DNA from 2 places in the Microlunatus sp. YIM B11417 genome. Region 1 is predicted to be linked to the other one. Evidence: predicted binding sites of a transcription regulator. Region 1 holds the regulator's gene; the other holds the start of a gene.
The links. Region 1 encodes LexA, which represses DNA repair genes until DNA is damaged. Its sites were predicted from a motif close to TCGAACANNTGTTCGA; they were not measured.
Positions count from the first base shown of each region.

Region 2: AC6CCG_RS09935 (SAV_6107 family HEPN domain-containing protein) is a predicted target of LexA. The motif match lies at 4,357-4,372, and genes of this name have one in related genera.

Region 1 covers NZ_JCAMPJ010000003.1:346,924-354,537, reverse strand. Annotated here, with positions in the region: gene AC6CCG_RS16810 (acyl-CoA thioester hydrolase/BAAT C-terminal domain-containing protein) at 1-677, opposite strand, end outside; gene AC6CCG_RS16805 (hypothetical protein) at 800-1,084, shown strand; gene AC6CCG_RS16800 (RDD family protein) at 2,114-2,641, shown strand; gene AC6CCG_RS16795 (hypothetical protein) at 2,616-2,957, opposite strand; gene lexA (transcriptional repressor LexA) at 3,282-4,148, shown strand; gene AC6CCG_RS16785 (IclR family transcriptional regulator) at 4,248-5,015, opposite strand; gene AC6CCG_RS16780 (ABC transporter permease) at 5,182-6,174, shown strand; gene AC6CCG_RS16775 (ABC transporter permease) at 6,167-7,303, shown strand; gene AC6CCG_RS16770 (ABC transporter ATP-binding protein) at 7,311-7,614, shown strand, end outside.
Region 2 covers NZ_JCAMPJ010000001.1:1,998,335-2,005,948, reverse strand. Annotated here, with positions in the region: gene AC6CCG_RS09960 (transglutaminaseTgpA domain-containing protein) at 1-270, shown strand, start outside; gene AC6CCG_RS09955 (histone-like nucleoid-structuring protein Lsr2) at 450-845, shown strand; gene AC6CCG_RS09950 (SCO2097 family morphological protein) at 935-1,330, opposite strand; gene dinB (DNA polymerase IV) at 1,594-2,820, opposite strand; gene AC6CCG_RS09940 (methyltransferase domain-containing protein) at 2,858-3,589, opposite strand; gene AC6CCG_RS09935 (SAV_6107 family HEPN domain-containing protein) at 3,698-4,180, opposite strand; gene AC6CCG_RS09930 (PIG-L deacetylase family protein) at 4,437-5,168, opposite strand; gene AC6CCG_RS09925 (winged helix-turn-helix transcriptional regulator) at 5,178-5,570, opposite strand; gene AC6CCG_RS09920 (malonic semialdehyde reductase) at 5,645-6,268, shown strand; gene AC6CCG_RS09915 (FAD-dependent oxidoreductase) at 6,307-7,614, shown strand, end outside.

The DNA of each region.
Region 1 (7,614 bases):
GCGTGATAGCGGGCGGAGTCCCACATCGCATCACGGTCGCCGGCGATCATCAGGATCGCGGCGTCGCTCCGTTCGACCGGGATGCTGATCTCCGCCAGCGCGGCCGGCTCGGTCGGCAGCGGACCGTACTGAGTGGCCAGGCCCACCGGCCCATCGGCGGCCACAGCGGCCGCGAACTCCGCCGAGACCTGATTCGGCAGCGCCGGCAACGGTTCGCCGCCCAGGGTCCAGGCGACGGTCGGCGTGCCCATGATCACGTCCACCGGCCCGAGTCCGTAGTCGATGCCTTGCGTGACCACCCCGCTGCCGACGACGCTCACCGCGGCCGCGACCCGCCGGTCATGGCTCGCCACCAGCAGCGCCGCCTCCCCGCCGCGGGAGCCGCCGAGGATGCCGACCCTCCGGGCGCCGGACTCGAACAGGAACGCCACGGCCCGGGAGAAGTACTCCAACGGAATGTCCTTGAGCACCGGCGGAACGCCGGGCGCCCCGAAGTAGGCCAGCGCGAGGACGGCGAATCCCTCGCCCGCCAGAACGGCCGCATCGCGTTCGTGGAGCCCACCCTCGGAGCCCCCGATCAGCACCACCCCGCCCGCCGGCACACCGTCCTCGGGAGAGAACAGCACGCCGCTGAGTCCCGCCGCCCGGGGCAGTTCATGATCAGTCGTGACCTCCATGGCGGGAGCCTAGGGTCCGGCACCGACATTCACGCCCGCACGTGCGGCCTACGCCAGCCGGCAGGCCCGGTCAGGAGTCCGAATCCCTGGCGGAGCTGTCCAATGCTTGGGAGGGTGTCCGGATGACGACGAAGGGCCGGGCGAACGGGCCGTACACGGTGCGAGGTCTGGACGGATCGACCTGGGACGACTTCGCGGAGCTTGTCGAGCGCAACGGCGGTGTCATGGGCGGCTGCTGGTGTCAGAACAACCATCGCCGGCCGGGCCTTCGGACGCCGGCGGACAAGAGGGCAGCCAAGGAGGAGCGCGTGCGCGCCGGCCGAGCCCATGCCGCGCTCGTGTTCGATGCCGACGGGCTGGCTCAGGGCTGGGCCCAGTACGGCAGCCCGGAGGAGTTGCGGCCCTGACCCATCGGCGTGCCTACGCGCAGGACCCGCCGCCGCCCGCCGACTGGCGCATCATCTGCATCTTCGTGGACAAGCGTCACCGGAAGCAGGGCGTAGCCCGGGCTGCGCTGCACGGTGCCGTGGCGCTGATCGCCAAGGCCGGCGGGGGCCGGATCGAGGCGGTCTCGCAGACGACCGCCGGGCAAGCACTCCTGGATCCTCACCAGGGTCCTCCCCGCAACGCCGGTCGAGTGACTCCGGCCGGCGCGTCGGCGACGAGGTACGGTTCCGGGCGCACTGACGGGCGGACAGGTCGGGCGCTAGGCTCCCCTGCTTGAGCCGCCATGTCGGCGGCGTCCCGACGCGGGAGGGTGCGAGGTGAGCCAACCACCGACCGAACCCGGGCGACAGCCCGACTCCGAGACCGAGCAGGGCGCGACCGGGCCCGAGCCGGGAGCGCCGACAGAACCGGCGGCCGGCCCTGAGTCGTCTTCGCCGGGCTGGCCGCCGCAGCAGTCCGAGCCGGCCCCGAGACAAGGCGCGGCGCAGGACGAGGCGGGCCCGGCTGATCAGCCAGGACCCGAGCAGTCCGCGCCCGCACCGTCCCGAATCGCTCCCCACCAGTCCCAACCCACGCCGGATTTGCCGGTGCCGGAGCAGGCTGAGCCGGGTCCGTGGAGCCGGCCGACGTCGGACACCGTCGATTCCGGGCCCGCCCAGGCAGGGCCCGGACCGTCGCAGGATCAACCCCCGTTCGGTGGGCCACCAGCGGCCGAGAACACGTGGGCGGCGCCCGGTCCAGACCTGGCCCGGAGCCCGGATCAACAGCAGTCGTGGTCGCAGTCCGCGCCAGCACCGGCGCAGCAGCAACCGCCCCAGTTCCAGCCCGGTCCGCCCCCGTCTTCGGGGCCGCCCGCGTTCCCGCAACCAGGACCGCCCGCGTTCCCCCAGTCCGGAACGCCGACCTCGCCATACGGTCAGGTCCCGGCGCCGCAGCCAGGTCAGGCTCCGGCCGGGCCGCCGGCACCGGTCGGCGGGCAGCCGTACCCGATGCCGTTTCCCCCGCGACCGCAGCTCCGCACGGGCTATGCGTCCTGGGGCAAGCGGGTCGGAGCGAACCTGATCGACTCGATCCCAGCGTTGCTGTACACGGTCGTGTTCATGATCGGCTACGTGAACGTGATCATGTCCATGATCACGTCCGTTCAGGGTTCCGGCACGTACAGCCCGGACTTCTCGGGCCTGACGGTCTGGATCGTCGTGCTCGTCGTGCTCTGGGTGATCTCGATCGGCTGGGCGATCTACAACCGGTGGATCACCGCCGGCCGGACCGGCCAGTCACTCGGCAAACGCGTGATGAAGATCAAGTTGATCAGCGAGCAGACCGGCCAGCCGATCGGCGCGGGCAACGCGTTCCTACGGGACATCGTCCACATCGTCGACGGCGCCGCCTACATCGGCTATCTCTGGCCGCTCTGGGACGAGAAGCGCCAGACGTTCGCCGACAAGATCATGCAGGACATCGTCGTCGATCATCCTGCTGGGCCGTCGGTCAGCGAACGGCCGAGTGGGCCGTAGGCCGGTAGTCGTCGCTGGTCACCCGCGCCACGGTCGCACCGATCACGGTCAGCGCCGCGGCGGCGATCAGCAGCCCGACGACCATGATCACCGCGATCCCGCGGTTGGTCAGCCGCCACTGGACGTCCAGATCGCGCACCGGGACGACACCCGCGTCCCGGCAGGACCGCACGCCGGCCACCGGAGTCTTCCGCACCTGCGGGCCACGGATCGCCGTCACCGGCTGCGTCACCGGCCGGACCTGCCGGGCCGAACCACGGCTGGGACGACGAACGCGAGTCCGGGTCGGATTCGCGATCAGGGCTGCTGTCGCCATCGCCTTCTCCCTCTGTCAGCTCGAACTGATGTTCGATAGAACGTGTGTTTGATAATGCCTAGGTCCTGCCGTCGAAAGCAAGCACATTCGCACGCGTGTTCGGGTGTGTCTTCCGATGGATTCGAGTCAATCAGCGACCACTGACAGTGGGTCGAGCGAAGGGGGACGACCCCCTTCAGATCCCCCGCCCCACTCGCGAACGGACAGCACCGACCGTCCCACCCGGACGACGAACCGGGTGCGGCACCGCCGGTGTTCGATCACCCGACACGCCGGTCGAACAGATGTTTGAATTTGTCGGACCGCTTCTCTACTGTCAGGTGCATGGCGAAGCGCGACGACAATGCATCGGACAAGAAGCGGGGCCCGGCGGCGACGCGGTCGCGGGCGACCGACGACGCGTCGAAGAGCCCCACCGCCCCGGCGCGCCGTCGCGGGCGGCCGCGGGACGCCGACGTCGCGGCCGAGCTCGGCGCGACCGTCAGCTCGTTGCCCGACGGCCCGATCGACGCCGCCGGGCTGACGCCGCGGCAGCGCCGGGTGCTCGAGGTGATCAAGGAGACGGTGGAGGCGCGGGGCTATCCGCCGAGCATCCGGGAGATGGGCGACGCGGTCGGGCTGGCCAGCTCGTCGAGCGTCGCGCACCAGCTGAAGGTGCTCGAGGCCAAGGGCTTCCTGCGCCGGGACCCGAACCGGCCGCGCGCGCTCGAAGTGCTGCTGCCGGGCGATCCGGCCGCAGCCGCCGTCGCCCGCCCGGTCTCCTCGGCGACCCAATCGGATTTCGACGAGTCGGAGGTCGGCAACAACTTCCCCGCCCCCGTGCACGTCCCCGTCCTCGGCCGGATCGCGGCCGGTGGCCCGATCCTGGCCGACGAGCAGGTGCAGGACGTGTTCGCCCTGCCTCGCCAGCTGGTCGGCGACGGCGAGCTCTTCCTACTCGAGGTGCGCGGCGACTCCATGGTCGACGCCGCCATCTGTGACGGCGACTGGGTGGTGGTCCGGAAGGCCCAGACCGCCGAGAACGGCGACATCGTCGCGGCCCTGCTGGACACCGAGGCGACCGTCAAGACGTTCAAGCGGACCGGCAACCAGGTCTGGCTGATGCCGCACAACCCCGCCTACGACCCGATCGACGGCAACCACGCCTCGATCCTCGGCAAGGTCGTCGCCGTGCTCCGCCGGCTCGGCTGATCACTGCACGACGCAGAACTCCTTCGTCGCGGTCGCCTGATCTGCGCGCCCTCCGGTCCTTGATCACGAAGACGTGATCAAGGACCGGCACAGGTTCGGCTACCGGATCCCTTCCGAGCGCAGCGTGCGTTCCAGCCGCCGGGCATGGTCGATCAGGGCGTCGGTGATCTTGGCCAACTCCTCCGGCCGGTCGGCGATCTCGACCGGCAGCGTGCAGCTCATCGCGTCGGTGGCCGGGATCCGGTAGCTCACGACGGTCGCGACACACGCGATGCCGAGCACGCCCTCCTCGCGTTCCATGGCCCAGCCGCGATCCCTCGCCAGGTCCAGCTGTCGGTGCAACTGGCGGCGATCGGTCACCGTGTGCTCCGTCGCGGCGGTCAAACGCTCGGGCAGCAGATCATCGACCTCGGCCGGCGTCAGTTCGGCCAGCAACGCCTTGCCCAGCGCGGTCATGTAGGCCGGTCGCCGGCGCCCGACCTGGTAGGCGCAATAGACCCCGTCGTCGTAGTCGTGACTGGCCAGATAGAGGACCGACGACCCGTCCCGCCGCGCGTAGTGCGCCGCGTGCTCGACCTCCCGGGACAGTGCATCCAGCGCCTTCGCGACGTACGTCGTCGCCGGATCCCGGTCCAGGTAGGCGGTGCCGGAGCTCAACGCGTCCGGACCGATCCCGAACGCCGAACCCGTCGAGTCCGACTCGATCCAGCCGAGATCGCGCAGGGTGCGGACCAGCGCGTACAGGCTCGAACGGGGATAGCCCAGCCGCTCCTGCAGTTCAGGGAGCGTCAGCAGTTCCGGCGACGCGGCCAGGACTTCGAGGAGCCGGATGGCGCGTTCGGCCGACTTGACCGGTCGATAGTCCATCGGTCCACCTTCCGAGGGTCCGGGGTTGACAGTGCGGAACCGAGCATACATTCTAAGTTTCTGGAAGCTGTCTACATATGAGGACTCAAATTACATATGTGGATCACCCACGACGAAGGAGTTGTGCGATGACCGCGACGGGCCTCGGCCTCGCCCCAGGCGCACTGTGATCACCTACGTTCTCCGCCGGATCGCGTTCATGGTCGTGACGGTGCTGGCCATCTCCGTGGCCTCGTTCGCGATCATCCAGTTGCCGCCCGGCGACTACCTCACCGCGTTGCAGGCCCAGCTGGCCTCACAGGGCGACTCGATCGGCGACGCCCAGCTGCAGGCCCTGGAGGCGCGGTACGGGCTCAACGACCCGATCCACGTGCAGTACCTGAAATGGATCGGCGGCATCCTGCTGCACGGCGACTTCGGCCAGTCCTTCGAGTGGAACCGGCCGGTCGCCGACCTCCTGGCCGACCGGCTGCCGCTGACCATCGGCATCTCGATCCTCACCCTGCTCTTCACCTGGGCGGTCGCCTTCCCGATCGGCGTCTACTCCGCCGTCAAGCCGTACTCGATCGGTGACTACGCCGTCACGACGATCGGATTCCTCGGGCTGGCGATCCCGAACTTCCTGCTGGCGTTGATCTTGATGTTCATCGCTTTCAAGGCGTTCGGTCAGGACCTGGGCGGGCTGTTCTCCCCCGAGTTCGCGTCCTCCGACTGGAACCTGGGCAAGATCTTGGACCTGCTCTCCCATCTCTGGGTTCCGGTCGTCGTGCTGGGCACCGCGGGCACGGCGGGCCTGATCAGGATCCTGCGGGCCAACCTGCTCGACGAGCTGCGCAAGCCGTACGTGGTGGCGGCCCGCGCCCGGGGCGCCCACGAGCGGCGGCTGGTGATCAAGTATCCGCTCCGGGTGGCGCTCAACCCGTTCATCTCGACCGTCGGCTGGGTGCTCCCGGCCCTGATCTCCGGCGAGGTGATCGTCGCCCAGGTGCTGTCCCTGCCGACGACCGGCCCGGTGATGCTGCAGGCGCTGCTCAGCCAGGACATGTACCTCGCCGGCAGCGTGCTCTTCATCGTCAGCGTGCTCACGGTCGTCGGCACGTTCCTGTCCGACCTGCTGCTGGCCTGGATCGACCCCCGAGTGAGGTACGGCCATGGCTGATCAACTGCTCACCGCTCCCGCCGCCGTGCCCCACCATGATCAGGACGACGTGGTCGCGGTCGCGCCGCAGTGGAAGCTCGTCCTCTGGAGCTTCCGGCGGCATCGGATGGCCGTCGCCGGCCTGGTGATCACCGTGATCATCTACCTGATCGCCCTGTTCGCCGGCTTCCTGGCCCCGTTCTCCAGCGGCCACCTCCATCCCGACTACACCTACGCGCCGCCGCAGCAGTTGCACCTCGTCGACGAGTCCGGCCAGGTCGGTCTGTACGTCAACGGCCTGACCAGCGTCCAGGACAAGGAAACGCTGAAGCTCACCTACACGGTGGACCCGGATCAGAAGATCCCGGTCGGGCTGCTGGTCAAGGGCGAGGAGTACCGGCTGTTCGGGTTCATCCCGGCCGACCGGCACCTGATCGGCCCGGTGACGCCCGGGCAGCCGATGTTCCTGCTCGGCGCCGACCGGACCGGCCACGACCTGCTCTCCAGAATGATCTTGGGCACCCAGATCTCGATGTCGATCGGGCTCGTCGGGGTCGCCATCGCGTTCCTGATCGGGGTCACCCTCGGCGGGATCTCCGGCTACGTCGGCGGCCGTACCGACATGATCATCCAGCGGATCGTCGAGTTCTTCATGTCCTTCCCCACCCTGCCGCTCTGGCTCGCGCTCGCGGCGGCGCTGCCGGCGGACTGGGGACCGCTGACCCGCTACTTCGCGATCACGATCATCCTGTCCATGATCGCCTGGACCGACCTGGCCCGGGTCGTCCGCGGTCGCTTCCTGTCGTTGCGCGAGGAGCAGTTCGTCGAGGCGGCGACGCTGGACGGCTCGCGGCGGGCCCGGACGATCTTCCGGCACATGCTGCCCTCGTTCAGCAGCCACCTGATCGCGTCGCTGACCCTGTCGATCCCGGGGATGATCCTGGCCGAGACGGCGTTGAGCTTCCTCGGCCTGGGCCTGCAGGCGCCGGTCGTGTCCTGGGGCGTGTTGCTCCAGGAGGCCCAGAACGTACGGACGCTGGCCGACGCGCCGTGGCTGCTGGTGCCGGGCCTCGCGGTCGTGATCGCGGTCCTGTCCCTCAACTTCCTCGGCGACGGGCTTCGCGACGCCGCCGATCCCTACCGGCGATGAGGATCCGATGACCCACGACCGACCCCTGCTCGATCTCGTCGACCTCAGGACGCACTTCGTCGGCAGCGAAGGCACCGTGCCCGCGGTCGACGGAGTGAACCTCACCGTGGGCCGCAACCGCGTCGTCTGCGTGGTCGGCGAGTCCGGCTGCGGCAAGTCGGTCACGGCCCGGTCGGTGCTCCGGCTCGTCGATCCGCCCGGACGGCACATCGGCGGACAGATCCTCTGGTCCCGGGACGGGACGAGCGAGCCGGTCGACCTGGCCGGCCTGGATCCGCGCGGCGAGCCGATGCGCCGGATCCGTGGCAACG
Region 2 (7,614 bases), on a different contig from region 1:
ATCGACCTCGGCGGGCGCTGGCCGGACGGCTCGCCGCGCCGGATCGGAGACGCGGTCGCGAATCGCCTGGACCGCAGCCAGGCCGACGAAATGACCAGTGTGGCCGTGCTCGTCGAACGTTCCCGCTATGCCCCGACCGCACCCGACGGTGAACTCGACGAATTGCCGGAAATCACCCGGAACGTGCGGGCCGGACTGGCCGAACCGCAAAGCCGATGGCGGCGATTCCTGGCCTTTTGGCTGCCCCGTTCATTGTTCCGTCGTCGTTAGGAAACCCGGCCCGGCGCCATGCTCGGTGCCCGATCTGCCCGCAAAACAAGGGAAATCCTGACCCGACGTGCGACCGCGGTCTTGTCCCGATCCGCAATACTGGACGGCGGTCGACGCCGGTGAAATACTGCGAAAACCGAGTCGACGGGCGAATTCGTACGGAATCGGAAGGCGGTTCAATGGCGCGCAGGATCGAAATCACCCTCGAAGACGATCTCGACGGGAGCCGGGCCGATGAAACCGTCAACTTCGCGCTCGACGGCGTCGACTATGCGATCGATCTCTCGGCCGAGCACGCCGCCCAGTTGCGGGGCGTCCTGGAGCCGTACGCGGAGAAGGCGCGCCGCCACGGCGCCCCCAACGGTGGCGGGTCTGCAACGTTCGTGACCGAGCTTCCGCCGGCGAACGCGACGCTGCGGGCCTGGGCCCAGTCGAACGGCCACAAGGTGCCCGACCGGGGCCGGATCCCGGCCGCGGTGCGCCGGGCTTACGCGGCCGCCCAGGACTCCGCGCCCGATCCGGCCGACCGGCCCGAGACCGACTTCGCGGTCACCGTCGAATCCGAGAGCGCCTGACGCGTCCGCTCCCACACCGACACGGGCGGGAACATGAACGAGGCTCGTTCTTCAACTGAAGAACGAGCCTCGGGGACAATCGGCTCCGGTCAGAAACCCTCGTCGCGCCGGCGACGCCAGCGCTCCTCCATCTTGTCCATGAAGTTGCGGGTGCTGTCCGGGCCGGACGGTTGAGACGCGCGTTGCCGCTCCGCGCCGGTCCGATGATCCGGGCCGGAACCCACGTGCTGCCACGCATAGATCGCCGTCACTGCGGCGGCGACCATCACCACGAAACCGAGCACACTGAGGAACAGGTAGGTCGACATTCCCGCGATCAGGAGTGCCAATCCGGCAAAGAACCCAACCCCGGCGAGCGCTGCCCGTCGACGATGGACCCGTCGCGGACCCGTCCCGCGCATGGTGTTCACCAGCTTCGGGTCTTCCGCGGCGAGGGCGGCTTCCATCTGTTCGAGGAGCCGCTGCTCTTCCTCTGAGAGGGCCACGTGGCCACCTCCGGCTTTCCATGCGCCAACGGCGCTGCTTGCGGTCCTCACACCCTGTCTGGCGTGATTCCTTGACCCTAGTCTAGGCCCACCCCTTGCCCAGGAAAACCCACCACCTGACGCTCCGGTGGTGCCCTGATCTGCGGTACGGGAAAGGCCCGACTCCGACACTACCGCCGGGCGGCTCAAACCGCACCCACCCGGAACGACGACTCGCCAACCCGGGCCCCGAGAACGTGAGAAACCCCACGCCGGGACCGCGATCACTTGGGCTGGTGGGCGCGCCGATCGTGGTCCGTCTGGCCCGGGGTGCCCATCGCGGCGACCCAGTTCCGCGGGGCGGCCAGGACGGCACGCTGGACGGCCTTCGGACCGAATCTTCCGACGGCGGCGTCGACGGCACGCTCGGCCTCGCGCCAGCCGAACTCCGGGTCGTCGAGGAAGGGCTGCCGCTCGGCCCGTTCGGCCGGGACCAGGCCGCCGACCTTGATGCCGACCCGCCGGATCCGGGCCTGGTCCAGCCCGAGCCGGTCCAGCAGGGCGAGCGCCGCCGCGTAGATCTCGTCGGTCACGTCGGTCGGCGTCGCCAGCGTGGACGACCGGGTCAGGGTGCGGAAGTCGGCGAACCGGATCGACATCGTCACCGTGCGGCCGAGATAACCGGCCCGCCGCATCCGGCGCGCCGTCTTCGCGGCCATCCGCAGCAGCTCGCGCCGGACCACGGTGGGATCCTCGGTGTCGGAGCCGAACGTCTCCTGGGAGCCGACGCCGCGTTCCGGCACCGCCGGCACGACCCGGGTCCGGTCCCGGCCCCAGGCGAGCTCGACCAGCTGGTGCGACAGGTGCGGGCCGAACGTCTGCCGGAGCGCGCCGGGCGGGGTGCGCGCCAGGTCGGCGATGGTACGGATGCCGAGCCGGTGCAGCTTCTCCGCGGTCGGCGGGCCGACGCCGAACATCGCGTCCACCGGCATCGGGTGCAGGAAGTCGGCCACCCGCGCCGGCGGCACCTCGATCAGCCCGTCCGGCTTGGCCGCCCGGGAGGCCATCTTGGCGACGAACTTGGACGGCCCGATGCCGACCGAGCAGGTGATCTGCTGCTCGTCGCAGACCATCGCCCGGACGTACTCCCCGATCGCGTACGGCGAGCTGAACCGGTGCCGCGCCCCGGCGAGATCGAGGTAGGCCTCGTCGATCGACGCCGCCTCCACGATCGGCGTGACGGTCTGGAAGACGGCCACGATCCCCTTCGCCACCGACGAGAAGTCGTCGTAGGTCGGGTCGATGAAGTTGAGCGTCGGGCAGAGCCGCTTGGCCCGGCCGGACGGCATGCCGGACCGGATCCCGTACGCCCGCGCCTCGTAGTTGGCCGACAGCACCACGCCCCGCGGATAGCCGCCGACGACCACCGGGCTGCCGCGCAGTTCAGGGCGCCGCCGCATCGAGACCGAGGCGAAGAACGCGTCCATGTCGACGTGGAGGATCACCGCCATCGGCGATCACCGCCGGACCTCGGGGCGGGCGGCCGGGTCAGTCCGCGCGGCGCGCCGAGACGTGCAGGGACGGCGCGATGGGCCGGAACGCGGGGTCGGTGCTCAGGTCGGTCTCCAGCGCGAGCAGCTCCGCGTACGCCCCCGCCGCCGACTCCACCACCGCTTCGGCGACGTGGTCCGCCGCCGCGCCGAGCCCGTGCTCGGCGACGACCTCCAGGCCGGCCTGCCGGACCAGTTCCAGCGTCGAGGCATGATCGAACCGACTGCGGTCCGCCAGCACCTCCCGGGCCAGGGCGATGTGCCCGGCAAGGGCGTGCGAGAGCACCAGGGCGTGCCGCTGCGGCACCAGCAGGCTGAGTCTGCCGCCGGGCCGGAGCACCCGGGCCACCTCGGTCAGCGCGTCGGCCGGGTTGTCCACGACGTCCAGGACCCGATGGCACAGGACCAGGTCGACGGTGCCGGGAGCGACCAGGTCGGCCAGCGTGCCGGCGTCGCCCTGCAGCCCGCTGATCCGGTCGGCCAGGCCCAGTTCCGCGGTCCGGCGCTCCAGCGAGGCCAGCGCGTCCGGACTGGGGTCGATGACGGTGACCCGGTGGCCGCGTTCGGCCAGCGCGGTCGCCACGCCGCCGGTTCCGCCGCCCAGGTCGACCACGGTCCGCGCCCCCTCGCCGTCCAGTTCGGCGAGCTGGGCGTCGAGGATCTGCAGCAGCAGCGCCTGGGTCACCGGCAGGCGGCGCTTGGCGCGGTGCGTCGTGGCGCGGGTCGCCATGCCGCCCTCCTTCCGCCGAAACACTCGGCAGCCTCGTGGTGGGAGGAAGCCTAGTGCCGACGACCCGGCGACCGCCGGGCGGCCGCACCCGCCGCGCCGAGCCGATGATCATGACCGGTCCCGTGCCGACGGCTCCGGGCCGAGCCGGGTGTACACCTGCTGGTAGAACAGACCGGCGTCGCGCAGCAGATCGGCCGCCTCCCGCTCGCTGACGATCGAGGTCGCGCCGGACCGGACGGCTTCCCGTTTGCCTTCGGTGGCGGCGAAGAAGGCCGCCCACTCCGCGTACTCCGGTGCGACCGCCGCGACCAGGGACCAGAGGTGACTCGGGAACCGCACCTGGGCCGAGCGCAGCCGGACGATCAGCGCCCCGGTCCGCAGCGCCGCCAGGTGTGCCGCGAGATAGCGCTCGCTCGGCCGGCCGGCCAGCTCGGCCTCCAGCAGGGTGCCCTCGATCCGGTGCAGGTCGGACCGCAGCGCGGCCGGAAGTCGATCATGGTCGGCGCGCGGGAAGGAGCCCGACAGCACGGGCTGGCCGGGCAGAGTGCGTTCGGTCGGGTCGGAGACGAGGGCGGTCGCAGGCAGGGGCATGTCAGGGGTTCCTGTTTCGGGGCGCAGTTCGGGAGCAGGGAGGCTCGACCCGGGTGAGTGGCGGCCTTGGCGTGGACGGGGGTCGAGTCCATCCACGCCAAGGCGAGCCAGAGCGCGTGCCGCGAACACGGCGCTGTGCCGAACTCGCGTACGCGATCCTTCCCCAAGTATCGATATCGAACGCGTGTTCGAACAAGGATCAATCTACACCCGGGCACTGACAGTCCGTCAAGGACCGAACCAGGAGACCTTCGGATCAGCCGCCGAAGGCGAGCGAGTAGACCTCGAACGGCGCCGCGAACGTGGTGCCCAGCCGGGCCCCGGCCGGCCGTGAGAACCCCTCCAGGAACTCCTCGGGATCGAACTCCCAGCCCAGCCCGTCGATGTAGGCCGCATGCGCCTTGAGCGAGGCGACGCCGCGCTCGAAGGTCGCCGTGGTGTCCACGGCGTGCTCGGCCTCCGGCGAGCCCGAGGCCAGCACCTGGCGTACCCCGCCCCAGGGCTCCAGCCCGTCGGTCAGCTGGTCGGCGAAGATCCACCGGTTGCCGGCGTCCCGGGCCGCATCCAGCACCGCGCGGCCGGTGGCGATGTGGTCGGCCTGGTTGAGCGCCCGGCCGCCCCAGGTATCCCGGAAGTTCGCCGTGATCACGACCTCCGGCCGATGCTGGCGGATCGTCCGGCAGATGGCCGCCCGGAGGCCGATCCCGTACTCCAGAATCCCGTCCGGCAGCCCCAGGAACTCGACGGTCTCCACACCGACGATGCGGGCCGACTCGATCTGCTCGGCCTCCCGGACCCGCCGGCATTCGTCCGGCGTCATCGAGTCGATGCCGGCCTCGCCGCTGGTCACCATGACATAGGAGAGGTGCTTGCCCTGGTCGGTCCAGCGCGCGATCGCGGCCGCCGCACCGAATTCGAGATCATCCGGATGCGCCACCACGCCGAGTCCGCGCTGCCACTCTTCGTCGACCGGTTCGAGGTCTGCCATGGCGGCAGGCTACTCGGCGGCTGCCCGGGCCGTCCCGCGTTTCCGGGTCGCAGCCTGGCACCGCTCGTCCGTCAGGTGCTGCCGGGACCACACCATCAGTTCCTCCAGCGCGGGCAGCAGCGCCTCGCCGGCAGCCGTCAGCCGGTAGCCCACGGTGACCGGCGGGCCTTCCCGCACCGTGCGCTGCACGAGCCCGGCACCGGACAGCTCGGAGAGCCGATCGGACAACACGGAGTCACTGATCCCGGGAATCGCCCGGCGCAACTCGGCGAAGCCGGCCGCGCCACCCATCAGGGTGCCCAGCAGGACCCCGTTCCAGCGCTTGCCGAGGAACTGGAAGGCGCGCGCCAACGCCTCGTCGCAACCGTGTTCCTCGTGAGGGATCTCACCTGTCGGCGCCATGTCAGCCACTGTACCCGGCGGACTATCATTCCCGGTGGTACTTGTAATTTCCTAGTGACTTGGAGATAACTATCATGACCGAGCTGCTGACCGACCCGGCGACCACCGGACGGCTCGACGACGCCGCGCTGGAGAAGCTGTTCACCGGCGCGCACACGATCAACGCGTTCGCCCCGACCCCGGTCACCGACGATCAGCTCGCCGAGATCTGGAACCTGGCCCGGTGGGCACCCACCGCGGTCAACATCCAGCCGCTGCGGTTGGTCTACGTACAGTCCCGGGAGGCGCGGGAACGGCTGGTCCGGCACCTGCACGAGGGCAACCGGGCCAAGACCCTGGCCGCGCCGGCCGTCGCCCTGCTCGCGGTCGACAACGGCTTCCACGAGCACATCCCGCGGGTCGCCCCGTTCCGGGCCGAGCTGCGTCACGAACTGGCCGAGAACCCGCCGGTACGGGAGCAGCTGGGCCGCTTCAACGGCGCGCTGCAGGCGGGCTACTTCATCCTGGCCGTCCGCGCGGTCGGCCTCGGCGCCGGCCCGATGGGCGGCTTCGACGCGGTCGGACTGGACGCCGAGTTCTTCCCGGACGGCGGCTGGACCTCCACGCTGGTGGTCAACATCGGCCACCCCGAGAACTCCGACGCCTGGTACCCGCGGCTGCCGCGGCTCGAGCACGACGAGGTGGTCCGCTGGACCTGACGGCGGAGGCCCGGGACGGGCTCTGATAGGACGGTGCCATGCCAGCCGGGCCGGACGCCGACTTCGACGTGATCGTGATCGGAGCGACCATCGCGGGGCTCGCCGCGGCGGCCCGACTGGCCAAGGCGGGACACCGGGTCGCCCTGGTCAGCGACGGCCTGCCGGTGGGCGGGACCTGGGCCGGCCGCCCACTGGACGATCCGTCCGGCCCGGTGGTGGACGACGCCCCGGCGGTGCTCACCCTGCCGGCGGCCTGGCGGGACCTGTTCCGCAAGAGCGGCCGGCCGCTGGACGCCGAACTGGCCCGGACCGGCTGGGAGCTGGCGCCGGCACCACCGGCACTGCACCGGTTCCCGGACGGCAGCGAGCTCCGGTTGCCGACCGACCGCGGCGAACAGTACGCGGCACTCTCCGAGACGTACGGCAGCGCGGCGGCGGACCGCTGGCGGGATCTGCTCGATGATCTTGACGAGGTCTGGCAGACCCTCCGGCCGCTGGGGCTGGAGTCGGAGCTGCACGGACGGTTCCAACTGACCCGGCGGGTCGAGACGATCTTGAGGAGCAGGCTCGGCCTGGACCGCCTGGCCGACCGGCAGGGACATCCCGCACTGACTGCCCTGGTCCGCGATGTCGCTTATCTGCAAGGGTCCGTGCCGAGCTCCACCCCGGCCCACAGCGCGGTCGACCTGGCCGTCCTGCGCCGCTTCGGACGCTGGACGATGCGCCGCACCGACGGCACCGAGACGGGACGCACCTCGGCCCTGGTCGAGGCTCTGACAGGCCGGCTGACGACCCGCCGGGTGACCATGATCGACGGCGAGGCGACCAAGATCATGATCGACTCCGGCCGGGCGGCGGGCGTGATCACCGGGACCGGCCCGGTCCGCGCGGCCGCGGTGATCAGCACGGTGGACCCGCCCCGGCTCCTTGATCAACTCCTGGCCGGCGTCGACCTGCCGCTGCAGCGGGCCACGCTGGCCCGGCTGCGGCCGGCCCTGGCCCCGACCGTCACCGCGACCCGGCTGCCGGGACCGGTGACCGGCCAACTCACCGAGTCCGTCGAGCACCGGGCCGGCGCCGGGCCGCTCGTCACGGTGGTCCGGCCGGCCGGCGACACCATGGTCGAGCTCAGCTACGACTACGCCCGGCCCCGCCCGGACTGGAGCCGCGGCCTGGCCTGGCAGGGCTTCGGCAGCTGGCTGGTCCGGCCGCCGATCCGGGGCCCGCTGCCCCGGCTCTACCAGGCAGGCCCGTTCTCCGCGGCCGGACCGGGCCTGTCCCAGACCCTGCTGTCCGGCGCCCTCGCCTCGTACGCCTGTCATGACGACCTGACGTCGGATCGTTTG